3 regions of the Variovorax sp. P1_G12 genome follow, and region 3 is predicted to be linked to each of the others. Evidence: predicted binding sites of a transcription regulator. Region 3 holds the regulator's gene; each other region holds the start of a gene.
What was found. The regulator FNR, encoded in region 3, switches genes on or off when oxygen is low (the NO sensors DNR and NnrR bind a similar motif). The targets are predictions, from matches to a motif close to TTGATNNNNATCAA.

Region 1 (9,429 bases), on a different contig from region 3:
ATCTCGGCCAGCCACGGCGCCTGCAACTCCGACCAGCGCGGGCCCAGCCCTTCAGAGGCTGCGGCTTCGTCGACCGCGTCCGACTCGAACATCTCGGGCACATAGCGCCAGAGGTCTTCGAGCGCGCGCTCGATGCGCCGGCGCGATTCCTCAGTGCCGTCGCCCAGGCGCACCACCCAGTCGGCCGCATGCTGCTGGTGGTAGCGCGCCTCCTTGACCGCCTTGCCGGCGATGCCCGCGAGTTCGGCGTCGCCGGAGTCGCGCAGCCGCTCCCACAGCAGCTTCATCAGCGTCGCGACCATCGCGTTGCGCAGCACCGTGAAGGCGAAGTCGCCGTGCGGCAGCTCGACCAGCGTGAGGTTGAGGTAGTCCTTCTCGTCGCGCAGGAAGGCCAGCTGGTCCTCGTCGTGGCCCCGTCCCTCGATGCGGCCCGCGTGCGTCAGCACGGCACGGGCCTGGCCGATCAGGTCGAGCGCCATGTTCGACATGGCGATGTCCTCCTCGAGGATCGGCGCGTGGCCGGACCACTCGGAGATCCGCTGGCCGAGGATCAGGCAGGTGTCGCCGAGGCGCAGCAGGTACTGCACGGCCGGCGTGGATTCGATGGCGATGGAGGCTTGCATTTCAGTAGTCCCTGGCGCAGCGCGCCTTGCACAAGAAACCGGCGCGGCCCAGAGCCAGGGATACCGCGGAACTGGCTTTGCCAGGCCGCTGGTATCGCCCCCTTGAGGGGGAGGCGCCGCAGGCGCTTCGGGGGAGTCTCTTCATTTCACATGTGGTCCACGGAACCCGGGAGCTTGTAGAAGGTCGGGTGGCGGTAGACCTTGTCTTCCATCGGATCGAAGTACATGTCCTTGTCGGCCGGGTCGCTGGCGACGATCTGGTCGGAGCGCACCACCCAGACGCTGGTGCCTTCCTGGCGCCGCGTGTAGACGTCGCGCGCCATCTGGATCGCCATCTTCGGGTCAGCCGCGTGCAGGCTGCCGCAGTGCTTGTGGTCGAGGCCCGAGCGGCTGCGCACGAAGACCTCCCAGAGGGGCCATTCGGCGGCGGAGGCGGGTGTGGGGTTCGTCATGGAGTCGTTCCTTGATTCGTTTTCGGTAGGCGGCGCGTCTCAGGCCGCGAGCGGTGTCGGCTGCGCCCGCTTGGCGGCATGGGCGAGCGCGGCGTCGCGCACCCAGGCGCCGTCTTCCCAGGCCTTCACGCGGGCGCCGAGGCGCTCGCGGTTGCAGGGGCCGTCGCCGCCGATGACACGCCAGAACTCGCTCCAGTCGATCGCTCCGTGGTCATGGTGCTGGCGCTCCTCGTTCCACTTCAGGTCGGGGTCGGGCAGCGTCACGCCGAGCACCTTGGCCTGCTCGATCGCCGCGTCGATGAACTTGGCGCGAAGATCGTCGTTGGTGAAGCGCTTGATGCCCCAGCGCATCGACTGCGCCGAGTTCGGCGACTGGTCGTCCGGCGGACCGAACATCATGATCGAGGGCCACCACCAGCGGTTGACCGCGTCCTGCACCATCGCCTTCTGCGCCTCGGTGCCCTGCTGCATCATGGTCAGCAGCGCCTCGAAGCCCTGGCGCTGGTGGAAGCTCTCTTCGCGGCAGATGCGGATCATGGCGCGCGCATACGGCGCGTACGAGCAGCGGCAGATCGGCACCTGGTTCATGATCGCGGCGCCGTCGACCAGCCAGCCGATCGTGCCCATGTCGGCCCAGGTCAGCGTGGGGTAGTTGAAGATCGAGCTGTACTTGGCGCGGCCCGAGTGCAGCGCATCGACCATCTGGTCGCGCGAGGTCCCGAGCGTCTCGGCGGCCGAATACAGGTAGAGGCCGTGGCCGGCCTCGTCCTGCACCTTGGCCAGCAGGATCGCCTTGCGCTTGAGCGTGGGCGCGCGCGTGATCCAGTTGCCTTCGGGCAGCATGCCGACGATCTCGGAATGCGCGTGCTGGCTGATCTGGCGCACCAGCGTCTTGCGGTAGTGCTCGGGCATCCAGTCCTTGGCCTCGATGAAGCCGCCTTCGTCGATGCGGGCGTCGAAGCGCTGTTCGAGCTGCAGTTCCTCGGTGGAACGCACGGCCTTCTTGCCGTCGCCGGGCTCCTTGCCCATCGTATCCATGGCTTGCGTGTACATCTTGATCTCCTTGAAGGGCTCAGAAACTTCAGTATTTCAGCTGTTTGCTGGACTCGAGATTCCGGTCGACGGCTGCCGGCGTCAGCCATTCGCTCTTGCAGCCAAAATCCTTGAACAGCACCATCTGGTCGCTGTAGTGCGCTGCCTTGCGGCCGTCGGGCGCGACGAAGCCGCTCTGGCCGGGTGGCGCCGCCGTGCACATCGAAACGGCGCCGGCCGCGAACACCACCTTGTCGTTCTGCGTGCCGCGGTTCATGAAGCTCGGCAACGTCAGAAGCTCATCGGCGCCGGCCTGCGGCGCGCCGATGAAGTTGCTGGTCAGGAAGACGTGCTTCGTGACCGGCGTCAGCCATTTGGCGGTGTCGGTCCCGAAACGGGCCGTCAGCTCCGACATGGCTTGCGCCAGCGTGGCCCGGATGACCGCGTTCTTGTCTTCGCCATTGAAGAAGTCGTAGGTCTGCGGCACCCCGGCCTTCGCGCCGAGCAATGCGTTGTAGAGCAGCTTCGAACCGTTGCCGGGGCGGATGCTGGCGACCTGGGTCGCGCCTGCGTAGCCGCCGTTCGCATAGGCCGCGAACACCTCGGGCGGAAGGTCGTCCTGCAGCACCTTCCTGTAGATGATGGGCAGCCAGGTCATCATGAGCGTGGTGGCCGGGCTCTGGTAGACGCCCTGCTCGGACGGGTCGTCATTCAGCTTGTTCCAGCCCGCCAGGATCTGTGCGCCGCGCCGCGCCGGGTCGGCGGCCGGCAGGCCCTTGGTGGCCTCGACGATGAAGGGGACGAAGTAGCGCGCGTTGGTGTCGGCGTAGGCGGTGGCGCGGGTCAGCGCCCACAGCTCGTCGGGCGTGTGCCTGGGCTTGGCCTCGAGCCGGGCGGTGATTTCGTTGACGCGGTCTGCCGCGCCATAGTTGCCGCCGTCGCTGACCGCGCCGGGTGCCGACTGGTTGTTCCAGTTGGCAACGAAGCCCTGCGCCGGATTGAACACCTTCGGATCCTCGCTGAAGGGCCGGATGCCCAGCCACTCCATCGTGCCATCGCCGAGTGCCGGCAGGCGCAGGTCCTGTGTCGCCGGCCGGATCGGCAGGCGGCCAGGCGAGACATAGCCGATGTTGCCGCCGGCGTCGGCGTAGTACCAGTTGATGGTGATCGCGACGCGCGACGCCTGGGCCAGCCACTCGTCCCAGTTCCTGGCTTGCATGGAGTGGATCCAGCCCAGCAGGGACTCGAGTTCGTAGCCGTCCCAGCTCCGCTTCATCGCGTAGGCCGTGTGGTTCGGGAGGTCGAAGTCGGTGACGATGCCGTGCACCGTGGCGTACACGTCGACGCTCTGGTCGGCCTGGCCCTTGACCTTGATGACTTCGGTGCGCCGGCTCATCGGGCGCATCGCGCCATTGAAGACGTATTCGTGCGGGTTCGCCGGGTTGAGCTTCTCCTGGTACATGTCGTTGACATCCAGCGGGCCCGCGGTGGCGCCCCAGGCGATCTTGCCGTTGGTGCCGAAGAGCACGACAGGATGCGCAAACGGCGTGTTGCCGGTCACGTCGTAGCCGGCCCCATGCAGGCCGATGGCGAAGACATAGGCCGGATTGAACCAGTTGAACTGCGGACCGTTGATCAGCACCGTGCTGCCGTCGCTGGTTTTCGCCGGGCCCGCGATCCAGAGGTTGCTCGCGATCGGGCGCTCCCAGGGTTGGGCGACGCCGCGCCGCGCCGCGTCGGTATCGCTGCGGGCGACCAGCAGTTCGGGCGAGACCGGGCCAAGCCGCGCCAGCGGATCGCTGCCTCCGCTGACGGCGGGCAGCGCGGCGGCCTGCGAGCGGCCGCTGGTACGCGGCACGGTGGTCGGCGCCAGCGGGTCCTCTACCCAGCGGATCTGGTCGAACAGCTGTCGGCCGACCGTATCGCCACGCGCCTTCTTGAGCACCTCCAGCAAGCGGAGATTGGCGATCTCGCTGCTTGCGTTCGAATAGCGGTTGGCCATCGTGCCGACCCAGATCATCGCCACGTCGTAACCGGTCCAGTCGTTCTTCGGCACGAAGCCGGCGTCGATGAATTGCTTGGGCAGCAGCGTGTCCCGGTTCGCGAGCACTTCGTTGACCCGCGCATTGAAGCCCGCCGCATAGCCGTCGAAGATGGCCTTGTCGTCGGCGGAGAGCCTGGCCATCTGGGCCTGGATCGACGCCGGGGTGAAATTGGAGCGGCTGCCCTTGTCGAGCGCCACATAGGCCGGCCCCATCACCTCGGACACGGTGCCCAGCACCGCACGGCGCGCCATCTCCATCTGGAACAGCCGGTCTTCCGCGACCACGTAGCCGTAGCCGTAGAACAGGCCGCGCACGTCGTCGGCATACACGTGCGGCACGCCGTAGGTGTCGCGCTTGACGGAGGCCGTGCCGGTGGACGGCGGCGGCGTCGTGGCGCAGCCGGCCAGCGCGAGTGCGACGCAGAGGGCGCTGAGGGTCTTGAGGTTCACAGGGTTCGATCGGTGGGTTGACTTGGCCGGAAGGGAGTTCGCCCTCAGCGCGGCCGCTGATCGATCACGCGCCGGGCCTTGCCGGTCAGCGTGCGTTCGATGGCGTCGGGCCTGAGCACGTTCACCCGGGTCGTGATGCCCACGAGGGTCTTGATCCGCTGCTGCAGCCACTGCGTGATCTCGCGCACCTCGGCCTCGTCGGTGGAAGCCGCCGCCAGCGGCTGCAACTCGCACTGCACCTCCACGGTGTCGAGCAGGCCGTCGCGGCTGACGCTGATGAGGTACTGGCCCGAGAGCTTGGCGTGCTGCAGCACGATCTCCTCGATCTGCGTCGGGAACACGTTGACGCCGCGGATGATCAGCATGTCGTCGGAGCGGCCGACGATCTTGCCCATGCGGCGGAACGAGCGCGCGGTCGGCGGCAAGAGTCGCGTGAGGTCGCGCGTGCGGTAGCGGATGATCGGCAGCGCCTCCTTGGTGAGCGAGGTGAAGACCAGCTCGCCCTCCGAACCGTCGGGCAGCACCTCGCCGGTTTCGGGGTCGACGATCTCGGGATAGAAATGGTCTTCCCAGATCACCGGGCCGTCCTTGGTCTCGACGCATTCGCTGGCCACGCCCGGGCCCATCACTTCCGAGAGGCCGTAGATGTCGACCGCGTCGATGCCGGCCTTGCCCTCGATCTCGTGCCGCATGGCTTCGGTCCAGGGCTCGGCGCCGAAGATGCCGACGGTCAGCGAGCTCTCGCGCGGATCCATGCCCTGGCGCACGAACTCCTCGATGATCACCTGCATGTAGCTCGGCGTGACCATGATGATGTCGGGCCGGAAATCCTGGATCAATTGCACCTGCTTCTCGGTCTGTCCGCCCGACATCGGGATCACGGTGCAGCCCGCGCGCTCGGCGCCATAGTGGGCGCCGAGGCCGCCGGTGAAGAGGCCGTAGCCATAGGCCACGTGCACGATGTCGCCGCGCCGTCCGCCGGCGGCGCGGATCGAGCGCGCCACCAGGTCGGCCCAGTGGTCGATGTCCTGCCGGGTGTAGCCCACCACCGTCGGCTTGCCGGTGGTGCCCGAGGACGCATGAATGCGCGCCACCTGCTGGCGCGGCACCGCGAACATGCCGAAGGGGTAGTTGTCGCGCAGGTCCTTCTTGGCCGTGAACGGGAACTTCGCCAGGTCGCTCAGTTGCTTGAGGTCGGCCGGGTGCACGCCCTTGGCGTCGAAGGCCTGGCGGTAGTGCGGCACGTGGTCGTAGGCGTGCTGCAGGGTCCAGCGCAGGCGCTGCAGCTGCAGGGCCTCGATCTGGTCGCGGCTGGCGGTCTCGATGGCGTCCAGGTCGCCGGGTGCGGGTTGCTTGACAGGCATTCGTGTCTCCTCGGCGGGCTCAGGCGGCGACCGCCGGCTTGCCCTTGATGGTGTAGGAGCGGCCGCGGAACATCGCGATACGCTCACCGCGCTGGTTGGTGATCTCGCTGTCGTAGACGCCGGTCCGGCCGGCCTTCGACAGCTCGAAGCTGCGCGCGGTCAGCAGGTCGCCCTCGCGCGCCGGCGCCACCAGGTCGATCGAGAAGCCCGAGGCCACGGTGAGCTCGTTGTAGGAATTGCAAGCGTAGGCGAAGGCGGTGTCGGCCAGCGCCGCGAGGAAGCCGCCATGGCAGGTGGCGTGGCCGTTGAGCATGTGGCCGCGCACGGTCATCGTGACCGTGGCCTGTCCCGGCGCGACTTCGGTCACGTCCATGCCCAGGCCCTGGACCGCGCGGTCGTTGGCGTACATGCGCTCGCGCACGAGCTCGGCGGTTTCCTGGGGCGTCGGTTCGGTGGCAATGTTCGACATGTGGGTTCTGTTCAGCGATCGGTGAAGAGAGGGGCGCGCTTGGCGCCGAAGGCAGTGACGCCTTCGAGGTAGTCGTGGGCGCTCCCGAGCTGCGCCTGCACCCGGGCCTCGGCGTCGAGGGCCTGGTCGAGCGTGAGGTGCTGTGCACCGTCGATCGCGGCGCGCGTCTCGGCCAGCGCCTTCACGGGCATCGCCGCCAGGCGCTGCGCCAGCTTGGAGGTCTCGTCGGCCAGCGCCGTGTCATCGACGCACTTCCAGATCAGGCCGATGCGCTCGGCCTCGGCCGCGGGCAGCTTGTCGCCCAGCATCGCCAGGCCCAGCGCGCGCGCGCGGCCCACGATGCGCGGCAGCAGCCAGGTGCCGCCGGTGTCGGGCACGAGGCCGATCTTGGCGAAGGCCTGGATGAAGCTGGCCGATTGCCCGGCCAGCACGAAGTCGCAATTCAGCGCCAGGTTGGCGCCCGCGCCGGCCGCCACGCCGTTGACCGCGGCGATCACCGGCACCGGCATCGAGCGCAGCCGCTGCACCAGCGGCTTGTAGAGCAGCTCGATCGTGCGCCCCAGGTCCTTGGGCGGCTCGCCGGGCGCCGAGGGCGCGACCATCGGATCGGCCAGATCCTGCCCGGCACAGAAGCCGCGGCCGGCACCCGTGAGCACCACGCAACGCACTTCGGCGTTGGCCGCCGCGGCATCGAGCGCCTGGCGCAGTGCCTGGTGCATGGCTTCGGTGAAGCTGTTGAGGGCGGCAGGACGGTTCAGCGTCAGCGTCAGGACCGGGCCCTGCTGCGCGGCAAGCACGAGTGAATCGGACAAGCTGTGTCTCCAGTCTTGAGTCTTGGCGTGGGGCGGGGGTCTTGACCGGCGTCAAAGGTATCGTTGACTGACCGGTCGGTTAATCATAGGATCGACCAAGGCTTGATGCAAGTCAAAATCGCCAAGGGATAACCCTTAGCCTCGTTTCCATCCAACACCAACGGAGATCGCCTTGCCTTGTTATTCCATCGAAGGGGTGGTGCCGGTCGTCGACCCGAGCGCCTTCGTCCACCCGACCGCGGTGCTGATCGGCGACGTGATCGTCGGACCGGACTGCTATGTCGGGCCCTGCGCCGTGCTGCGCGGCGACTTCGGCCGCATCGTGCTCGAGCGCGGCTCGAACGTGCAGGACACCTGCGTGCTGCACGGCTTCCCGGCCCAGGACACGGTGGTCGGGGAGAACGGCCACATCGGCCACGGCGCGGTGCTGCACAGCTGCGTGGTGCGGCGCGATGCGCTGGTGGGGATGAACGCGGTGGTGATGGACGAGGCCGAGATCGGCGAGGCGGCCATCGTCGCGGCCTGCGCCTTCGTGCCGGCCGGCAGGAAGATCCCGGCCCGCTCGCTCGCCGCCGGCGTGCCCGCCAAGGTGTTGCGCGAGCTCAGCGACCAGGAGGTGGCCTGGAAGCTCGAGGGCACGCGCACCTATCAGGCGCTCACGCTGCGCAGCCTGGCGACCATGCAGGAAGTGACCGCGCTGGCCGAAGTCGAGGCCGACCGGCCGCGGCTCGACGCACCAGACGTGCGCCCGCTGATCGCGACCAAGCGAAGCTGATCAGGGCTTGCGCGTCAGGTCGCGCTCGCTCTCCACCGCGAAATAGAACCATTCGGTGTCCGGCAGCGCCTCGGCGTTCGGGAACACGACGACGCCGTCGCGCTCGGCGCGCAGCAGGCTGCCATCCGCGCGCACGCCGATCGGCTCGCCGCGCGCCACCGGATCGAAGGTGGCCCATTCGCGAACGAAGCGGTCGTCCGCATGCAGCCGATCGGTCACGCTGACGAGGCGCAGCAGCGACGGCCGCGAAGGCGGCGGCCGCTGCGGATCGGGGGCCAGCATGCCCAGCAGCCGCAGCGTGGCGAGGATCGCCGCATGCGCCACCTCGGGCGCGGCCGGGTCCTCGTGCTGGCCGCATTCGAGCGTGACGCCGTAGCCGCCGCGGCTGCGCATGTATTCGTTGGTGCCCCAGCCGAAGGCCAGCGCCGCCTCGTCGGCCGGCCGTCCGCCGGCGCGCTGCGCGAGCCCGGCGGCATAGATGTCGAGCCAGCCCTCGACCACGCGCGGCGTACCCAGGTGCAACGCCAGCTGCCCTTCCTCGAAGGCGCGCGAGAAAGGCTCGAGCGCGCCCTGGTTGTCGCGCGGCCCGATCATCGCGAAGGCCTCGCCCTCGCTCTGGAAGGAATGCAGGTCGAGCAGCACCTCGTGGCGATCGAGCAGCGGGCACAGCAGGTCGGTGATGCGGGCCTCGTAGTCGGCCGGCTCGGCGCCCGGCGCGGTCGGCCGGAACAGGCGGTTGAGGTTGCGCTCGCCCTCACGGCGCAGCCGCCGCCGCGCCAGCGGATTCGCGACCGGCACCAGGGTGAGCTGGCCGCGCAGCAGCGCCAGCGAACCGGCGTCCAGCTCGGCCGCGATGCGCTCGATGCCGGCGGTGCCACAGGTCTCGTTGCCGTGCACGCCGCCCAGCACCATCAGCCGCGGCCCGGGCTGCAGGCTCGCGTAGCCGTGGATGCGCAGGAGGTCGGGGGGCGCTGTCATTTCGCCGGCGATCGATCGGGCTTGCAGCGACCCGCTCAGGCCTTCACGGTGGTGGCCAGCTGTTCGCGCATCGCAGCGACCACACCGGCGTAGTCCTTGGCATTGAAGATCGCGCTGCCTGCCACGAAGGTGTCGGCGCCGGCGCTCGCGACCCGCGCAATGTTGTCGACCTTGATGCCGCCGTCGACCTCGAGACGGATGTCGCGGCCGGTCTCGTCGATGCGCTTGCGCGCGAGTTCGATCTTGCGTAGCGCCGAATCGATGAAGCTCTGGCCGCCGAAGCCCGGGTTCACGCTCATGATCAGGATCAGGTCGATGTCGTCGATCACCCAGTCCAGCGCCTCCAGGCCGAGGGCCGGGTTGAACACCAGCCCGGCCTTGCAGCCGGCCGCCTTGATGGCCTGGACGCTGCGGTGCATGTGCGGCGAGG
Region 2 (9,429 bases), on a different contig from region 3:
TCCATGAACGATATGACACTGACTTCTACTCTCGCGGAGGCGTCGCCGATTCGCGATGGCTACGCGACCTTGGCGCTGCACTGGCAAAGGGCGCTCGTCGACGGCTGCGTTCAGGCTCAGCGGAGTCAGTACCAGGTCCTCGCTGCCTGGGAGAAGGCGCTGGTGGCTGTCAACCAGGAACTCTGGGACCAGTGGGCGTGCCGCTTTGGTGGCGGTGTGCCGTTGGACGGCTAGCTGCTCGAAGCCGCGCTGAAGAATCTGTTGCTCGGCTCCGTGGCAGCCAAGGCCTTGGCGCGCTGCACTGTACCTTGCAGTGACGGGGCCAAGCCGTCCGTAGCGGACCCATCCGACCTGTCGTCAGCATCGTCCGTTCCGAACCGAACGAATCTCAGTGCTGAAGCCCCGCAATGGGACGCCGCAAAATCTACTCCGCGGTCTCTGATCTTCTGCCATGCGAGTTTTGCCGGACCAGCAGGACGGGTACCGGACTGGTTCGCACGACGAGGTCTGCGTCGCTGCCAAGGGCCATGCGGCTGAAGCCCCGCCGACCGTGCGTACCCATGACGATCAGGTCGCACGCGGAAGTCGTGGCCTCGTCCACCACCGTATTGGAGACTCGGCCTGCCGTGACCTCGCGCAGGACTGGATCGGCCTGCACACCGGAGTCGTTCGCCAGCTTCTGGGATTGAGAGAGAAGTTGCTGCCCATAGTCACGCAGTCTCTGCAGAGATGTGTCGAAGTTCGCGACACTGGACATCTCCATGAGCATTGGAAAGTCGTCGATGACATACAACAGGCGCAGCCGGGCTTTCTGGTCCGCAGCCAGGCGAATCGCTTCGCGAAGGCCTTGCTCGGCAGTCTCGCTGCCGTCGATGGGAACGAGGATGTGTTGATACATGGTTCTTCCTTGCCGGCCGTGACACGGATGCGCTCGCCACCGGCCGCCGTGACGAGTTCTTCGATACTTCGCCGTCCTCGCCGAGCGCCTGCTGGATGGTCTTCAATGGCTCGCGCAGCAGAAATCCGCGCTGGTGTTCAGTTTCAGTGTCTGCTCAGGCAGGACACAGCAGCTTGCGCTCGATCAAAAAACGGGCATGCCGGAGTCCTGGCACGGACCACGGTCGCCAGGCCTGCTGCCGCGCAGCGATCAACGTCTGCAGACGATCTCCGGCCAAAGTGCGCTCGCTGCGGCGTTGTAGTGCCAGACGATGTTCGTCACCTTGGCTTTTCCCTTGGCGGCACCGTCGACCTTTGCGTCCTCGGGGATCAAGATCGTCTGGCCGATCTCGGGGAGCGGACCGTTGTAAGGATGGTGGGATGTTCCCACCTGAAGCTCGGCCGATGCAGCAGAGCCGGAATGAATGGTGATTCTCATCTGTGCCTCAGTCGGGTTGGAAGGGCCAGTAGAAGGTGCCGTTCGTTGCCCCCTTGCCGACCCGAAACGTCTTGGCCTGGGAGACGCCCGCATAGGTGGCATATACGCGATAGACGCCGGGACTCAGGACCACATGGAACAGGGGGCCGCAGTCCGCAAAGGGGCCGTGTGGCATGCCCCGGCCCACAGGCTCGATCATCACGCCGACCCCCGCGACATAGGCGCCGGTGCCGACCTCGGCGAACGTCAGGCGCAAGTTGTAGAGATCGCGCGCGACCCGCATGTCCGACTGGCCTTGCTCGCCGATGCCGCCGGTGGCGTACGAGCCCGGCGCCAGCGTGGGCTGGGGCGCCGGACGGGCGAGCACAGTACCGCCCTGAAACGCGAACGATATCAGTGCGACGAGCAACAACCTGCGCATCGGTAGAGATATGAAATGCTTCATGGAGCGAACGCTAAAGCGAACGGCGCGGCCGAGCGTTGATCGCGCGCAAGCCAGGCATCGGCCGTCTGCGGCGGTTGCCGACATCGTCCGTCATTGCGCTGCATCAAGGTGTGGGACTGGTCGATGCGCGATGCTGGGCCTTCGTCGTCGTCGTGGCCGCTGGCGGGACTGGATGACGACGGCCAAGGGCTTCATACACGAACCCGCCGCAAGGGCGCGGGGTAACTTGAGACCGGGGGAGACATACTGGGCTTTTTCATCCACGGACAGAGCTCGATGCCTTTGATCGCCTTACTGCTCGGCGCCATCCTGGTTCTGGCGACCCTGGTCGACGCCTTCGAAGTGGTGCTGCTGCCGCGTCCGGTGCGCCGGCAGGTACGGCTGAACCGCTATTTCTTCAAATGCACCTGGCATGTCTGGGCTCGATGCGCGGGCCTTTGGCCCATCGGCAGTCGGCGCGAGGACTTTATCGGCGTCTACGGGCCGCTGTCGATGGTCATGCTCTTCGCCCTGTGGGGCGGGAGCCTGATCGTGGGATTCGGACTGGTGCATTGGGCGCTGCAGCGCCTGGTACCCAACGCCGGCTCCGACGCGCTGGTCGACCTGATCATCATCAGCGGCGACGCCTTCTTCACACTCGGGTATGGCGACAATGTGCCGCACCATTGGCTGGCGCGGCTGCTGGTGATCCTCGAAGCCGGTATCGGCTTCGGTTTCATCGCACTGACCATCGGCTACTTGCCGGTGCTCTATCAGCACTTCACTCGCCGCGATCTCCAACTCATTGAATTCTCCGCGCGCGCCGGCTCGCCGCCGACGGCTGCCGCCCTGCTGGGCTGGCATGTGCATGACAGCCCAGAGGCGCTCGAACGCTGGCTGAGGGACTGGGAGATCTGGGCGAGCGATCTGATCGAGAGCCAGGCCGTGTATCCGATGCTGGCGTACTACCGCTCGCAACACGAGGGCCATTCCTGGCTGGGCTCGCTGGCGGTGGTGCTGGATGTTTGTACGTTGCTCATTGGGGGCGCTGACGACGCGCGGCGTCACCAGGCCACCGCCACCTTCTCGGCCTTGAGGCGCGTCCTCGATGAAGCCAGTGAGTCGCTGCGCGTGGCACCGGCGCGGCAGGTGTCGGTCCGCCGGATGGACGCCGAGGCGCTGCGGCATCTCACGTCGACGATCCGTCGGATCCTGCCGAACTGGCGTGACGACGAGGCCAGTCTGCGGGCCATCGGCCAGTTGCGACGTACCTACGAGCCCCGACTGGAAAGTCTGGCCACGTACCTGCTGCTGGACGTGCCGGACTGGATCGACCCCGCAGCGACAGGGGCCGAGCGCTTCGGTCGCGATGCGGTCGTCCGGCAACTCACTGAGGGGCGCCCGGACTGATATCGATATCACGGTGGTGGCTGGGGTCCCGTACGCGAGAGACCTCTGTCCTGGCGTTCGGAGGCGGGTCCGTCGCCATGCGGGGCGCTGCCAGCAGAGAAAAGGCCGTTGGATACGGCCTTTTCTCTGCTGACTATCCGGCTGGGTCGCCGCCCATCGTCGTTGGAAGTCGGGCGCCGGCAATGGCTGAAACGACACCCACCGCGCTGGCCCGAAGCAACTCCTGGCGCAAGGCCGCTTCCAGCAGACCGCGCGCCGTGTCCGGCCGGTCGTGGTCGTACTCTTCGTCCAACTCGCAGTGCAGGTAGTAGTCGACCCGGGCCATGAGCCGTTCGACTGAAGCTGCGAGGTCTGTTTCGTTCATCTTCCGCTCCTCCGAACCCGACTTGCCTCCGGAACAACTCCTGCAGAAGTCAACTGCCTGAGTTTGGTCATTATGTCTCCAGCTCGGCGGAATCCTCTGCGCCGATTATCGTGCTCGGCCAACAACCTGACGCGTTGGGCAGGTATTGAATTCTTTAGTGCTAGTTTCCTAGCGCAGCCGAAAGCGATTCCAGGTACTGGCCAGTCGGGAGGGTGGGGGCGGTGGCGCCACGGCCTGCGCACTTCCGGGTGGCGGCAGTTGGTGTCGCAGGCTGTGCGCCACCTGCACGCAATCCTTGATGTGCAGTTCGCCCAGGGAGCGCAGCGCCGCGTAGCTCAGCGTGGCGGAAACCACCTGGCCTGCGATAGGCACGAATTTGGCGGCCTGGCTGGCGGTCAGCTTGACCCCCGCATGGCGCGCCAGCGCGACCAGCAAGTCACGCGTGACTAGGCGTCCCACCAGCAGCGCGCCGACCGTCGCGGCCGCTTTCCGGATGGTTTCGCGCTCGTTCGGCGCCATGCGCTCGACCTGGGTCACCGACAGGCCGAACTCGGCGCTGATCTGCGGCACCACGCGCGCCAGCAGGGCCGCGTCGGCGGCCCAGTCGATGCCGGGCAGCGGCACGACGCCCACCATGGCAGCCATCATGGCCTTGCGCCCGAGCAGGCGGCGACTGCGCCGAATGGCCGCAATCAGCTGTGGATCACCTTGAGCGAGTTCGATGGCGGAGGGCATGCCGCCTGCATTATCAGGCGGCGAGCGCCTCGAGCTGGTCCGACAGGGCCAGCCAGCGCTCTTCGAGCCGGGCGATCTCGTCGCCGAGCGTCTTCAGCCGCTTGCCGGCTTCGGCGATCTCCGGCGCCGGCAGGGGTTGCGCGAGGCGCTGCTCCAGCGCCGTCTTTTCGCTGCTCGCCGCGGCCAGGCGCTGGTCGATCTGGGCCAGTTCGCGCTTGAGCGGCTTGGCTTGCTCGCTGCGCTGCTGGCGCTCCTGCGCATCCTGCTTGCGCTGGTTCTTGCCGGAGGCGACCTCGGTGGCGGCCTTCTCGACCTTCGCCGCCGGCGCAACCGCCTCGACCTTGGGGGCCGCCGGTGCCGCCGCGTCGCGATTGGCCACCTTGGCTTCCTCGCGCAGGCGTTTGGCTTCGTCGAGGAGGTAGCGCTGGTAGTCGTCGAGGTCGCCATCGAAGTCGGTGATGACGCCGCGGCCGACCAGCCAGAATTCGTCGCAGACCGAGCGCAGCAGCGCACGGTCGTGGCTCACCAGCATCAGCGTGCCTTCGAACTCGTTGAGCGCCACGGCCAGCGCCTCGCGGGTGGCGAGGTCCAGGTGGTTGGTGGGCTCGTCGAGCAGCAGCAGGTTGGGCCGCTGCCAGACCATCATGGCCAGCACCAGTCGCGCCTTCTCGCCGCCGCTCATGGTGCCGACGGCCTGCTTGACCATGTCGCCGCTGAAGTTGAAGCTGCCGAGGAAACCGCGCAGGTCCTGCTCGCCGGTGCGCTCCTTGACGTTCGAGCCGAGTTCGCGCGCCATCCGCACCATGTGCTCGAGCGGGTTGTCCTGCGGCCGCAGCACGTCGAGTTCCTGTTGCGCGAAGTAGCCGATATTGAGCCCCTTGCCCTCGGTCACGGTGCCCGCGAGCGCGCCCATCTCGCGTGCGATGGTCTTGACCAGCGTCGACTTGCCCTGGCCGTTGGCGCCAAGGATGCCGATGCGCTGGCCGGCCAGCACCGAGCGGTTGACGCCGCGCAGGATGGTCTTCGGCGCCTCGCCTTCGACCTGGTAGCCGAAGCTCGCGTCGCTGATCGACAGCATCGGATTGGGGATGTTGCCCGGCTCCTTGAATTCGAAAGTGAAGTCGGCCTCGGCCAGCAGCGGCGCGACCTTTTCCATGCGCTCGAGCGCCTTGACCCGGCTTTGCGCCTGCTTGGCCTTGCTGGCCTTGGCCTTGAAGCGGTCGATGAACTTCTGCAGATGGGCGATCTTGTCCTGCTGCTTGGCGAAGGCCGACTGCTGCAGTTCCATCTGCTGCGCACGCAGGGTCTCGAAGGCGCTGTAGTTGCCGCCATAACGCGTGAGCTTGGCCTTTTCGATGTGCAGCGTGACGTCGGTCACGGCGTCCAGGAATTCCCGGTCGTGGCTGATCACGATCATGGTGCCGGCGTACTTCTGCAGCCAGGCTTCGAGCCAGACCAGGGCATCGAGGTCCAGGTGATTGGTGGGTTCGTCGAGCAGCAGCAGGTCGCTCGGGCACATCAGTGCGCGGGCCAGCTGCAGCCGCATGCGCCAGCCGCCCGAGAAGCTGTTGACGGGCTGGTCCAGCTCATGGGCCTTGAAGCCCAGGCCCAGGATCAGCGACTGCGCGCGCGGCACGGCGTCGTGTTCGCCGGCATCGGCCAGGTCGGTGTAGGCATGGGCCAGCGCCATGCCCATGTCGTGGTCGTCGGGGTCGGCCTCGTGGCCGGCCTCGGTCTGGGCCAGCACCGCGCGCAATTCGACCAGCCGGGTGTCGCCGCCGACCACGAAGTCGGTCGCCGGCTCGTCGGTCTCGGGCATGTTCTGCGCGACCTGGGCCATGCGCCATTGCTTGGGTAGGGAGAAGTCGCCGCCGTCTTCATGCAGGGTCCCGTTGAAAAGCGCGAACAGGGTGGACTTGCCGGCGCCGTTGCGCCCGACCAGGCCGACCTTTTCGCCGGGGTTGATGGTGACGCTGGCGCCGTCGAGCAGCACTTTGGCGCTGCGGCGCAGGATGACATTCTTGAGATTGATCATTTCGGTGCCCGCCGGTGGCGGGCATTTCAGAGGAGAGATTCGCGCGGGATCAGAAGGACCTGGTCCTCGCCCGCGCTGGTGGCGAGCCAAACCACTTCGAGCTGCGGGAATGCAGCCTCGAAGTGCGCGCGCTCGTTGCCGATTTCGAGTACCAGCACGGCGGCGTCGCTCATGCGGGCCGGTGCGTCGGCCAAGAGCCGGCGGATGAAGTCCATGCCGTCGGCGCCGCCGGCCAGCGCAAGCTCGGGCTCGGCGCGGTACTCGGCGGGAAGGACGTCCATGCTTTGGGCATTGACGTAGGGTGGGTTGCAGAGGATCAGGTCGTAGGGACCACGCACGCTGGCGAGTCCGTCGGATTCGAGCAGCGTGATGCGCTCGTCGAGCTGGTGACGGGTGACGTTGATCGCGGCCACTTCGAGCGCGGTGGTCGACAGGTCGGCCGCGTCGACCGAGATGTCCGGGTAGGTCAGCGCCGCCAGCACCGCGAGACTGCCATTGCCGGTGCACAGGTCGAGCACCCGGCGCGTGTGCTCGCCGAGCCAGGGGTCGATGCTGCCGTCGGCCAGCAGCTCGGCGATGAAGCTGCGCGGCACGATGGCGCGCTCGTCGACGTAGAAGGGCACGCCCTGCAGCCAGGCTTCCTTGGTCAGGTAGGCCGCCGGCTTGCGGGATTCGATCCGCTGCGCGAACAGGTCGGCGATGCGGGCCGCGTCGGCGGGCGATACCGGCCGCTCGGCCACCCCATCGAGCTCGTCGAGCGGCAGGCCCAGGCGCCAGAGCACCAGCCAGACCGCTTCGTCGAAGGCGTTGTCGGTGCCGTGGCCGAAACCCACGCCGGCATCGGCCAACTGCTTCGCGCCGGCCTCGATCAGTTGCATCACGGTGCTCATGGCAACAGCAGCGCTTCGAGCCTGTCCAGCGTGCGGCGATAGATGTTCTTGAGCGGCTCGATGTCGGCCACCGCGATGTGTTCGTCGATCTTGTGGATGCTCGCGTTGACCGGGCCCAGTTCGACCACCTGCTTGCAGATCTTGGCGATGAAGCGAGCGTCGCTGGTGCCGCCGCTGGTCGAGAGTTCGGTCTCGATGCCGGTCTCGTCGCGGATCGCCAGCTGTACCGCCTCGACCAGCTGGCCGGGCACCGTGAGGAAGGGCAGGCCGCCGACGGTCCAGGCGAGGGTGTGGTCGAGGCCGTGGGCGTCGAGCACCGCCTGCACGCGCTGCTGCAGCGACTCGGGCGTGGACTCGGTCGAGAAGCGGAAATTGAAGTCGATCACCGCCGCGCCCGGGATCACGTTGCTGGCGCCGGTGCCCGCGTGGATGTTGCTGATCTGCCAGCTGGTCGGCTGGAAGTGGTCGTTGCCGGCATCCCAGCCGCCCGCCGCGTTGATCGCGACCAGTTCGGCCAGCGCCGGCGCGAAGGCGTGCACCGGGTTCTTCGCCAGGTGCGGGTAGGCGATGTGGCCCTGCACGCCCCGGACCGTGAGCTTGCCGCTCATGGTGCCGCGGCGGCCGTTCTTGATCATGTCGCCGCAGCGTTCGACCGAGGTCGGCTCGCCGACGATGCAGTAGTCGATCGCCTCGCCGCGCGCGGCCAGCGTGTTGCAGACCACCACCGTGCCGTCGACGCCGGGGCCTTCCTCGTCGCTGGTGAGCAGCAGGGCCAGCGTGAGGCGCGGATCCGGCGTCGAGGCGAGAAACTCCTCGATCGCAACCACGAAGGCCGCCAGCGAGGTTTTCATGTCGCAGGCGCCGCGGCCGTACAACCGGCCTTCGCGGTGCGTCGGCGCGAACGGGTGGCTCGCCCACTGTTCGAGCGGTCCGGTCGGCACGACGTCGGTGTGGCCCGCGAAGGCCATGGTCTTCGTCGGGCCGCCCGCGGCGCCGGCGCGCACCGCCCACAGGTTGGTGACGCGAAAGTCGGCCGGGCCGCTTTCGATGGTTTCGAGCCGGAAGCCGAGCCGCACCAGGCGCTCGCCGAGGATCTGCTGGCAACCTCCGTCGTCGGGGGTGACCGAGGGGCGGGAGATCAGTTGTTCGGCAAGCTGGAGCGTTCGGGACATCGACAGGGCAGGTGGATCAGGGACGCACGTCGAGCGTGATGTCCGTGAAGGTGGGTTCCTCGAGCTGGTCGAGGAGGGAGCGTTCTTCGCTGCGCGCGGGCGGCGCCTTGCGGTTCTGCAGGCGCCACATCAGGTTGGTCGGCGAATCGGCCTGGGACAGGCCTTCCTCGCGGGTGACCAGATTTTCGGTGATCAGGCGCGCGATGTCTTCCTCGAAGGTCTGGGAACCTTCGGCCATCGATTGTTCCATGGCTTCCTTGACGGCCGAGAAGTCGCCCTTGCCGATCAGCTCGGCCACCAGGGCGGTGTTCAGCAGCACTTCGAGCGCCGGCACGCGGGCGCCGCCGGGCGTGCGCAGCAGGCGCTGGGCCACGATGGCGCGCAGGGCGCCGCTGAGGTCGCCCAGCAGCGTGGCGCGCACTTCCACCGGATAGAAGCTCAGGATGCGGTTCAGCGCCCGGTAGCTGTTGTTGGCGTGCAGCGTGGCGACGCAGAGGTGGCCGGACTGCGCGTAGGCGATCGCGGCGGTCATGGTCTCGCGGTCGCGAATCTCGCCGATCTGGATCACGTCGGGCGCCTGGCGCAAGGCATTCTTGAGCGCGACCTGCAGCGACTGGGTGTCGCTGCCGACGTCGCGCTGGTTCACCATCGACTTCTTGTTGGTGAAAGTGAATTCGATCGGCTCCTCGACCGTGAGGATGTGGCCGGTGGCGTTCTCGTTGCGGTAGTCGAGCATCGAGGCCAGCGTGGTGCTCTTGCCGGCGCCGGTGGAGCCGACCATCAGGATCAGGCCGCGCTTCTCCATCACCAGCGTCTTGAGGATCTCGGGCAGGTTGAGCTCCTCGAAGGACGGGATGGTGGATGCGATGTGCCGCACCACCACCGCATAGCTGCCGCGCTGGCGCATGGCGCTGATGCGGAAGTTGCCCGAGCCCTCGAGCGCGATCGCCATGTTGAGTTCGCCGGTGCGTTCGAGTTCGGCGATGCGGCTCTCGTGCACCACTTCGCCGAGCAGGCTCAGCGG
Region 3 (9,429 bases):
TCTCGACCGCCTTCTCCGAAAGGGGCGAGCCGTCGGTCGCGACCAGGATTCGCTTGAACATGATGAGGTCTCCAGATGGGAAGGCCTCCAGTCTCGGCCAGACCCGCGCGGCGCGGATTGACTGGGATCAAGCTTGCGTCGGATGTCCGGCGTGCGGGCCCAGGCCGGCGCCGGGCCGCTGGCGCGGCGAAGTCCGCGCTTCGCGCAGACGGGCGGCCTGCGACCTCCCCCTCGGGGGGCAGCGACTCACACGCAGTGGGGGAGCGTGGGGGCCATTCAGGCCGGCGCCGGGCCGCCCCAAGCCGGCCTGCGGCCCCCTCGGGGGGCAGCGACCCACACGCAGTGGGGGAGCGTGGGGGCCACATTCATGCGCACCAGATCTCGATCTGGTGCGCAAGATCCATCCAGAGCGCCTGCAACGCGACCGCGGCCAGCAGCGCGCCGGCCAGGCGCGTGCCCCATTGCTGCGACACCACGCCCGCACCCGAGCGCAGGCGGCGCCACAGCCACGGCGCCAGCAGCAGCGAAAGCGCGCTGCCCGAGGCGAACAGCGCCATCACGGCCGCGCCCTCGAGCACGCCGTTGCTCAAGGCCGCCAGCATCAACGCCGAATACAGCAGGCCGCAGGGCATCGCGACCCAGAGCGCCCCGGTGGCCAGCACCCCGAAGGCGCTGCGGGTCATGGGCTGCAGGCGAGCCGAGGCCCAGCGTCCGATGCGGTGGGCCCACAGCGGCTGCCGGCCCGAGGCCGCGAGCAGCACGCCCCAGGCGAGCACGACCACGTGCAGCAGGATCCAAGCGGGGCGCAGTGCGGCCACCTGTTCGCTCGCCAGCGCCAGGCCTTGCACCGTGGCGGCCGCCACGGCCCCGGCCGCCGCGTAGCCCGCCACGCGCCCGGCGTGGAACAGCGCGCCGGCCGGCAGCGAGCGGCCCGCCGGCGCCAGCGCGGCGACGCCGCCGGCGGGCGCGCGCACGATGCGGATCACCCCCGCACACGCGGCGCCGCACATCGCGACGCAGTGCGGCCCGCCGGCCAGCCCCATCACAAGCGCGGTGGCGGCCAGCGCAGCCTGCATGGCTCAGTGTCCGCCCGGCCGCCCGAAGGGCGCTGAGCACCCCCTTGGGGGGCAGCGATACGCGAAGCGATGCGCGTGGGGGCTTCTCATGTCAGACGATGCGCGAGAAGCGCGTTCGATTGCGGTCGGCCTGCAGGTAGCGGTCGAACACCATGGCGATCGCGCGCACGAAGAACCAGCCCAGGGGCGTGACCTCGATGGAGCGGTCGCCCAGGGTCACCAGGCCCTGCGCCGCGAGCGGTTCGAGCGCGGCCAGTTCGGCCGCGAAGAGGTGCTCGAAGTCGATCAGGTGGGCCGCGCCGACAGCCTCGAAGTCCACCCGTCCCTGGCACATGATCGCCATGATCACGGCGCGCCGCAGCACGTCGTCGCGCGTCAGCGCCAGGCCGCGCACCACCGGCAGGCGGCCCTGGTCGAGGAGGTCGTAGTATTCCTCGAGCGTCTTCGCGTTCTGGCTGTAGGTGGCGCCGATGCGGCCGATCGCCGACACGCCCAGGGCCACCAGGTCGCAGTCCGGCTGCGTGCTGTAGCCCTGGAAGTTGCGATGCAGCCGGCCCTGCCGCCGGGCGACCGCCAGCGCATCGCCAGGCAGCGCGAAATGGTCCATCCCGATGTAGACATAGCCCGCGGCGGTGAGCGCGGCGATCGAGCGCGACAGCATCTCGACCTTGGCGCCGGCATCGGGCAGGGCTTCGGTCGCGATGCGGCGCTGGGCCTTGAAGCGCTCGGGCAGGTGGGCGTAGGCATAGAGCGCGATCCGGTCCGGCCGGAGCGCGCAGACCTGCTCCAGCGTGCGGTCGAAGGACGCGGGGCTCTGGCGCGGCAGTCCGTAGATCAGGTCGACGTTGACCGAATCGAAGCCCAGCCCGCGGGCCACCGCCATCAGGTCGAACACCTGCCGGGCGGGCTGGATCCGGTGCACCGCCTTCTGCACTTCCGGGTCGAAGTCCTGGACGCCGAAGCTCAGCCGGTTGAAGCCCAGTTCGGCCAGCGTCACGAGGCGCTCGCGGTCGACGGTGCGCGGGTCGATCTCGATCGAATGCTCCCCGTCCGGCGACAGCGTGAAGGCGCCGCGAAGCATGGCCATGAGTTCCCGCAGGCCGGCATCGTCGAGGAAGGTCGGCGTGCCGCCGCCCAGGTGCAGCTGGCGGACGACCGCGCCGCGGCCGAGCTTCTCCACCTGCAGCGAAATCTCGCGGGACAGGTAGTCCAGGTACTCGCGCCCCTTGCTCTTGTGCCGGGTCACGATCTTGTTGCAGGCGCAGTAGTAGCAGAGCGATTCGCAGAACGGGATGTGCACGTACAGCGACAGCGCCCGCGCGCTCGCGCCGGCCCCGCCGCGCTGCTCGAGGGCCTGCGCGTAGTCGTCCGCCGTGAAGGCGTCGACGAAGCGATCGGCCGTGGGATAGGACGTGTAGCGCGGGCCGGCGCAGTCGAAACGGCGCAGTACGGTGGACGGCGGCGCCAGGGCCGGCGTGAGGACGGGAGCGGAGGGGGGGTGCATCGCGGGCGGCGGCAAGGGCTGTGGTGTGTCACTATGCCGCCGTCACGATCTGCAATCATTGACCTGCATCAAGCATCCACCCCACTCCCCGTCGGACAATCCCTCCATGACCTCGACTGCATCAATGAAACCCGAAAATATCAAGGTCGCCTGTTCCAACTGCAATCTGCGCGAGCTCTGCATGCCGGTGGGCCTGAATCCGGGCGAGCTGCAGCGCATCGACGACATCGTCGCGACGCGGCGCAAGATCAAGCGGCGCGAGACGCTGTTTCGCAACGGCGAGGCCTTCACCTCGCTCTATGCGATCCGCACCGGGGTGTTCAAGACCCGCGTCACCAGCGAGGACGGCCGCGACCAGGTCACGGGCTTCCAGATGGCGGGAGAGATCATCGGGCTCGACGGCATCGTCAACGACCAGCACACCTGCGACGCCGTGGCGCTGGAGGACTCCGAGGTCTGCGTGATGCCTTTCGAACGCATCGAGGAGCTGTCGCGCGAGATCACCGCGCTGCAGCGCCACGTGCACCAGATCATGAGCCGCGAGATCGTGCGCGAACACGGCGTGATGCTGCTGCTGGGCAGCATGCGGGCCGAAGAGCGGCTCGCCGCCTTCCTGCTGAACCTGGTCCAGCGCCTGCACGCGCGCGGCTTCTCGCGTTCCGAGCTGGTGCTTCGCATGACCCGCGAGGAAATCGGCAGCTACCTCGGGCTCAAGCTCGAGACCGTGAGCCGGACCCTGTCGAAGTTCGCGGCCGACGGCATGGTCGAGGTCGAGCAACGCAACGTGCGCATCGTCGATCCCGAGGCGCTGCGCCGCATCGTCAATCCGCCGGGCTGTTGATCTCGCGCGCCGGCAGGGTCAGCAGCAGGGTCAGTGCGCCCGCCCCCATGGCCAGCAGCCAGAAGACGAAAAAACCGACCGTGTAGACGGCCTGGCGCGAAGCACCGAGCGCCTCGCCGCGCCAGTTCAGGTCGCCCGGGTCGACCAGGGCGAACACCAGCACCTCGAGCGCGCAGGCCAGGAGGAAGGCCGGCCAGAGAATCCACATCCAGCGGCGCGTCTGCATGCACTCACTCCTTCGGCAGCGGCACGGCGCTGCCCGGTGTCGCCGCGTGGTTGCGCCCGGCCACGGCCGGCATCAGCTTCTTGTCGGCCAGGGTGCGGTTGATCTCCACGCCCTTGCGGTAGTAGTCCTGGTCCACCACCGGGTCGGGCGTGGAGATCGCCAGCCACAGGGTGAAGAAGCTCGCGACCACCACCACGCCCGGCCCGCCGATCACCATCCACACCAGGGGGAAGCGGTACCACGGAGGGCAGGGTTTCATCGCGTCGTTGTCGTGCGTCATCTTGGTCCTTGGGTTGATCAGCGCGGTACCAGGAACACCGCGGGCTCCGAGACACTGGCGTTGCCGCTTTCGGCGCGGACGTCGAAATGCACCTTGTGCGAACCCGCCGCTGCCGCCCCATAGGGTAGCTGCAACCGGACCGCGACCCAGCGCGACTCCGCCGGCGCGACCTCGACCACGGGCTCCGAGGACACCTTCAGCCCCTCGAGGCCGCCCGCGGCGATCCGGTAGCGCTGCACCTGTTCGGTGGCATTCATGATCTGCAGGCGGTAGACGTTCTCGAGCTGGCCGCCTTCGACGATGCGGGCCAGCGACGCGCGGTCGCGCACCACGTCGACCTTCAGCGGCGTGCGCGTCACCAGGCTGGCGAGCAGGCCGATGCACAGCGCCGCCAGCACCCCGGTGTAGATCAGCACCCGCGGCCGCAGCACGCGCCGCAGCACCTGCCGCGGCGTCCAGCGGCCAGCCATGCCGTTCTGCGTGGCGTAGCGGATCAGGCCGCGCGGCGTGTCCATCTTGTCCATCACGATGTTGCAGGCATCCACGCAGAGGCCGCAACCGATGCACTCGTACTGGAGGCCTTCGCGGATGTCGATGCCGGTCGGACAGACCTGCACGCACAGATGGCAGTCGATGCAGTGGCCCAGCGGCGCCGCGGTCGATGCGCGCCCTTTCGCCGGCACGCCGCGAGGCTCGCCGCGCGCGGCGTCATAGCTCACGATCAGCGTGTCGCGATCGAACATCGCGCTCTGGAAGCGCGCATAGGGGCACATGTACTTGCACACCTGCTCGCGCATGAAGCCGGCGTTGCCGTAGGTCGCGAAGCCGTAGAACAGCACCCAGAAGATTTCCCAGGAACCCATCGTCGTGTGCAGGAACGACATCCCCAGCTCGCGGATCGGCGTGAAGTAGCCGACGAAGGTAAAGCCGGTCCACAGGCCGATGGAGATCCAGACCACGTGCTTGAACCACTTCTTGACCAGCTTCTCGGCCGACATGCCGCCGCGATCCAGGCGCATGCGCGCGATGCGGCTGCCTTCGATCTTCTCTTCGACCCACATGAAGATCTCGGTGTAGACCGTCTGCGGGCAGGCATAGCCGCACCACAGCCGGCCCGCCACCGCGGTGAACAGGAACAGCGACAGGGCCGAGATCACCAGCAGGCCCGTGAGGTAGATCAGGTCCTGCGGATAGAGCACCAGGCCGAAGATGAAGAAGCGCCGCGCGCCGAGGTCGAACAGCACCGCCTGGCGCTGGCCCCACTCGAGCCAGGGCAGTCCGTAGAACACGAGCTGCGTCGCGAACACCAGCGCCCAGCGCCAGCGCGCGAAGTAGCCGCTGACGCTGCGCGCATAGATCTTCTCGTGTGCCGCGTAGAGGCCGACGCTCTTCTCGGCCGCCACGATCGGAATCACCGTGCGAGGGGCCTGCTTCGGCGCGGGCATGCGATCGGTCATGGCGTCAGGCTCACTGGGCCCCTGTGGCGGGCTTGTTCGACAGTCCCCAGACGTAGGCCGTGAGCACGTGGATCTGGGCCTCGGTCAGGCGGCCCTGCTGCGCCGGCATCTGGTTGACCTTGCCGCCGTTGATCATCGCGATGATCGATTCCTGCCCGTAGCCGTGCAGCCAGATCTTGTCGGACAGGTTCGGCGCGCCGACCGCGGTGTTGCCCACGCCGCCGATGCCGTGGCAGGCCGCGCAGGTCGTGAACTTGCTCTTGCCGAGGCCGGCGCGGACCGAGTCGTGCGGGCTGCCCGACAGGCTCAGCACATAGTTGGCGAGATTCTTGACGTCCTCGGCCGAGCCGACCGCCTCGGCCATCGGCGGCATCGTGCCGATGCGGCCGAGCGCGATGGTCTCGTGGATCTTCTCGGGCGTGCCGCCATGCAGCCAATCGCCGTCGGCCAGGTTCGGGAATCCCTTGCTGCCGCGCGCGTCCGAGCCGTGGCACTGCGCGCAGTTGTTGAGGAACAGGCGCTCGCCGATCGCCATGGCGCCCGCGTCGCCCGCCAGCCGCTCGACCGGCTGCGCCGAATAGGCGGCATAGACCGGGGCCAGTTCGGCGTTGGCCTTGTCGACCTCCTTCGTGTACTCGCCCTCGGTGGTCCAGGCCAGCGTGCCGCGGTAGCTGCCCAGGCCCGGGAAGACGACCAGGTAGCCGATCCCGAAAACGATGGTCAGCACGAACAGGCCCATCCACCAGCGCGGCAGCGGGTTGTTCATTTCGCGCAGGTCCTCGTCCCAGACGTGGCCGGTGGTGTTGTCGTCGCCGGCCGGACCGCGGAAGCGCGCGGTCCACCACAGCAGCAGCGCGCAGGCCAGGATGCCGCCCAGCGCGATGGCGGTCACGAAGTGCGACCAGAAGTTGGTGGTGAAGTCGCTCATGAGGGGTCCTCTTCGAAGGGGAGTCTTGCGGCCTCTTCGAAGGCCTTCGCGTTGCGGCGCGAATAGACCCAAACCAGGATGCCGATGAAAGTGGCGAACGACGCCAGCGTGGCGGCGATCCGCAGGGTGGTGACGGTGTCCATCGCTGCGCTCCTTACTTGAGTGCCAGGCCGAGCGACTGCAGGTACGCGACGATCGCGTCCATCTCGGTCTTGCCCTTGACCTCGGCCGGCGCGGCCGCGATCTGGGCGTCGGTGTAGGGCACGCCGACCCGGCGCAATGCCGTCATGTGGGCGGCGGACTCGGCGCCGTCGAGCGGCGCCTTCTCGAGCCACGTGTAGGCCGGCATGTTCGACTCGGGCACCAGGTCGCGCGGATTGTTCAGGTGGATGCGATGCCACTCGTCGCTGTACTTGCCGCCCACGCGGTGCAGGTCGGGGCCGGTGCGCTTGCTGCCCCACTGGAACGGATGGTCGTAGACGAATTCGCCGGCCACCGAGTAGTGGCCGTAGCGCAGCGTCTCGGCGCGGAACGGGCGGATCATCTGCGAGTGGCAGTTGTAGCAGCCCTCGCGCACGTAGATGTCGCGGCCCGCCAGTTGCAGCGGCGTCAGCGGCTCCACGCCTTTGACCGCCTCTGTGGTCGACTTCTGGAAGAACAGCGGCACGATCTCGACCAGGCCGCCGACCGCGATCACCAGCAGGATCAGCACGATCATCAGGAAGTTGTTGGTCTCGATCTTCTGGTGCGAGAAGCCGGATTCGGGGGTATTCGAACTCATGGCGTTTCCTCAGGCGTGGGCAATGGCGGTCTGCGGGATCGGCGACGGCTTGCTGAAGCCCGAGATCACCGTCATCCAGACGTTCCAGGCCATCACCAGCATGCCGCCCAGGTACAGCAGGCCGCCGATCATGCGCACCACGTAGTAGGGATAGGTGGCCTTCACGCTCTCGACGAAGGTGTAGGTCAGCGTGCCGTCGGGATTGACCGCGCGCCACATGAGGCCCTGCATCACGCCGGCGATCCACATCGCGGCGATGTACAGCACGATGCCGATGGTCGACATCCAGAAGTGCAGCTCGATCGCCTTCACGCTGAACATCTCGGTGCGCCCGTACACGCGCGGGATCAGGTAGTAGAGCGAGCCCATCGAGATCAGCCCGACCCAGCCGAGCGCGCCCGCGTGCACGTGGCCGACGGTCCAGTCGGTGTAGTGCGACAGCGCGTTGACGGTCTTGATCGACATCATCGGACCTTCGAAGGTCGACATGCCGTAGAAGGACAGCGAGACGATCAGGAAGCGCAGGATCGGGTCGGTGCGCAGCTTGTGCCAGGCGCCCGACAGCGTCATCACGCCGTTGATCATGCCGCCCCAGCTGGGCGCCAGCAGGATCAGCGAGAACACCATGCCGATCGACTGGGTCCAGTCGGGCAGCGCCGTGTAGTGCAGGTGGTGCGGGCCAGCCCACATGTAGGTGAAGATCAGGGCCCAGAAGTGCACGATCGACAGCCGGTACGAGTACACCGGCCGGCCCGCCTGCTTCGGCACGTAGTAGTACATCATCCCGAGGAAGCCGGCCGTGAGGAAGAAGCCGACCGCGTTGTGGCCGTACCACCACTGCACCATCGCGTCCTGCACGCCGGCGTAGGCCGAGTAGCTCTTCATCCAGCCCGCGGGGATGGCCGCGCTGTTGACGATGTGCAGCAGCGCCACCGCGATGATGAAGGCGCCGTAGAACCAGTTGGCGACATAGATGTGGCGAACCTTGCGCATGCCGACGGTGCCGAAGAACACGATCGCGTAGGCCACCCAGACCAGCGCGATCAGGATGTCGATCGGCCATTCGAGTTCGGCGTATTCCTTGCCGCTGGTGTAGCCCATCGGCAGGCTGATGGCGGCGGCCACGATCACGGCCTGCCAGCCCCAGAACACGAACGAGGCCAGCGCCGGTGCGAACAGCCGGACCTGGCAGGTGCGCTGCACCACGTGGAAGCTGGTCGCCATCAGCGCACAGCCGCCGAAGGCGAAGATCACCGCATTGGTGTGCAGCGGCCGCAACCGTCCGTAGCTGAGCCACGGGATGCCGAGGTTGAGCTCGGGCCAGGCCAGCTGCGAGGCGATGATGACCCCCACCAACATGCCGACCACGCCCCAGACCACCGACATGAGAGCGAATTGCCGCACCACCGTGTCGCTGTAGACCGGCGCGGAAGTATTCGGAGCATGCATCGCAGAGCCTTCATTTATGAAACTGGCCCAGTGTCCCGGCGCGGCGTGCGATCGAGGTTGATTCAGATCAATCGTTCTTAAGAATGCGCTCGCCCTCGTTGTCGATGTCGTCGAATTGCCCACGGTCGACCGCCCACCAGAGGCCGGCGAGGATGAACAGGACCAGCACCACCGAGAACGGGATCAGCAGGAAGAGGATGTCCATCAGGCCGCCTCGAGGTGCAGTGGCTGGCGGGCCAGCCGCGCGGCATTGAGCACCACCGCCAGCGAGCTCGCCGCCATGCCCAGCCCCGCGAGCCACGGCGGCAGCCAGCCGGCGATCGCGAGCGGCACGCAGACCGCGTTGTAGCCGGCCGCCCACCAGAGGTTCTGCCGCACCACCCGCAGCGTGCGCCGGGCCTGCGCGATGGCGCGCGGCACGACGCCGAGCGCATCGCCGAGCACCACGAAGTCGGCCTGGGCCTGCGCCAGCGGCACCGCGCGGCCGAAGGCGAAGGAGGCATGGGCATAGGCGAGCACGGGCCCGTCGTTGAGGCCGTCGCCCACCATCGCGACCGCCTGGCCCTGGGCCTGCAGATCCTTCAGCCGCCGCAGCTTGTCTTCGGGCGTGCAGTCGCCCAAGGCCATGGCAATGCCGGCGCGTGCCGCGACCTCGCGCGCGGCGCCGGCACTGTCGCCCGACAGCAGCCACACCGCCACGCCCTGCACACCCAGCGCGGAGACGGCGGCGGCGGCGTCCTCGCGCAGATCCTCCGCCAGCACGAAACTGGCGATCCACCCCTGGTCGTCGCTGAGATGCACCTGGGCCGCCTCGACCGGCAGCGGCTGGACGCCGCAGAATGCGGCCGAGCCCAGGCGCAGGCCACGCTCGGGTGCACCGGCGCCGC

Region 1: the regulator FNR is predicted to act here: its motif matches at 7,349-7,362, upstream of AC1D2O_RS26520 (phenylacetic acid degradation protein PaaY).
Region 2: the regulator FNR is predicted to act here: its motif matches at 1,914-1,927, upstream of AC1D2O_RS00485 (potassium channel family protein).

What each region holds. Positions count from the first base shown of each region.
Region 1 covers NZ_JBFUBW010000027.1:14,552-23,980, forward strand. Annotated here, with positions in the region: gene paaC (1,2-phenylacetyl-CoA epoxidase subunit PaaC) at 1-623, opposite strand, end outside; gene paaB (1,2-phenylacetyl-CoA epoxidase subunit PaaB) at 770-1,075, opposite strand; gene paaA (1,2-phenylacetyl-CoA epoxidase subunit PaaA) at 1,115-2,128, opposite strand; gene AC1D2O_RS26500 (penicillin acylase family protein) at 2,157-4,601, opposite strand; gene paaK (phenylacetate--CoA ligase PaaK) at 4,646-5,965, opposite strand; gene paaI (hydroxyphenylacetyl-CoA thioesterase PaaI) at 5,985-6,434, opposite strand; gene AC1D2O_RS26515 (enoyl-CoA hydratase-related protein) at 6,446-7,246, opposite strand; gene AC1D2O_RS26520 (phenylacetic acid degradation protein PaaY) at 7,419-8,021, shown strand; gene AC1D2O_RS26525 (M14 family metallopeptidase) at 8,022-8,999, opposite strand; gene rpe (ribulose-phosphate 3-epimerase) at 9,035-9,429, opposite strand, start outside.
Region 2 covers NZ_JBFUBW010000001.1:93,547-102,975, reverse strand. Annotated here, with positions in the region: gene AC1D2O_RS00505 (hypothetical protein) at 4-234, shown strand; gene AC1D2O_RS00500 (universal stress protein) at 425-898, opposite strand; gene AC1D2O_RS00495 (hypothetical protein) at 1,148-1,375, opposite strand; gene AC1D2O_RS00490 (hypothetical protein) at 1,383-1,796, opposite strand; gene AC1D2O_RS00485 (potassium channel family protein) at 2,097-3,209, shown strand; gene AC1D2O_RS00480 (hypothetical protein) at 3,343-3,573, opposite strand; gene AC1D2O_RS00475 (hypothetical protein) at 3,742-4,308, opposite strand; gene AC1D2O_RS00470 (ABC-F family ATP-binding cassette domain-containing protein) at 4,322-6,343, opposite strand; gene prmB (50S ribosomal protein L3 N(5)-glutamine methyltransferase) at 6,370-7,233, opposite strand; gene dapE (succinyl-diaminopimelate desuccinylase) at 7,230-8,405, opposite strand; gene AC1D2O_RS00455 (PilT/PilU family type 4a pilus ATPase) at 8,422-9,429, opposite strand, start outside.
Region 3 covers NZ_JBFUBW010000015.1:119,554-128,982, reverse strand. Annotated here, with positions in the region: gene AC1D2O_RS18835 (universal stress protein) at 1-61, opposite strand, end outside; gene AC1D2O_RS18830 (sulfite exporter TauE/SafE family protein) at 366-1,076, opposite strand; gene hemN (oxygen-independent coproporphyrinogen III oxidase) at 1,168-2,580, opposite strand; gene fnr (fumarate/nitrate reduction transcriptional regulator Fnr) at 2,705-3,421, shown strand; gene AC1D2O_RS18815 (hypothetical protein) at 3,402-3,647, opposite strand; gene AC1D2O_RS18810 (FixH family protein) at 3,652-3,927, opposite strand; gene ccoG (cytochrome c oxidase accessory protein CcoG) at 3,945-5,384, opposite strand; gene ccoP (cytochrome-c oxidase, cbb3-type subunit III) at 5,395-6,312, opposite strand; gene AC1D2O_RS18795 (cbb3-type cytochrome oxidase subunit 3) at 6,309-6,455, opposite strand; gene ccoO (cytochrome-c oxidase, cbb3-type subunit II) at 6,467-7,093, opposite strand; gene ccoN (cytochrome-c oxidase, cbb3-type subunit I) at 7,103-8,542, opposite strand; gene ccoS (cbb3-type cytochrome oxidase assembly protein CcoS) at 8,610-8,747, opposite strand; gene AC1D2O_RS18775 (heavy metal translocating P-type ATPase) at 8,747-9,429, opposite strand, start outside.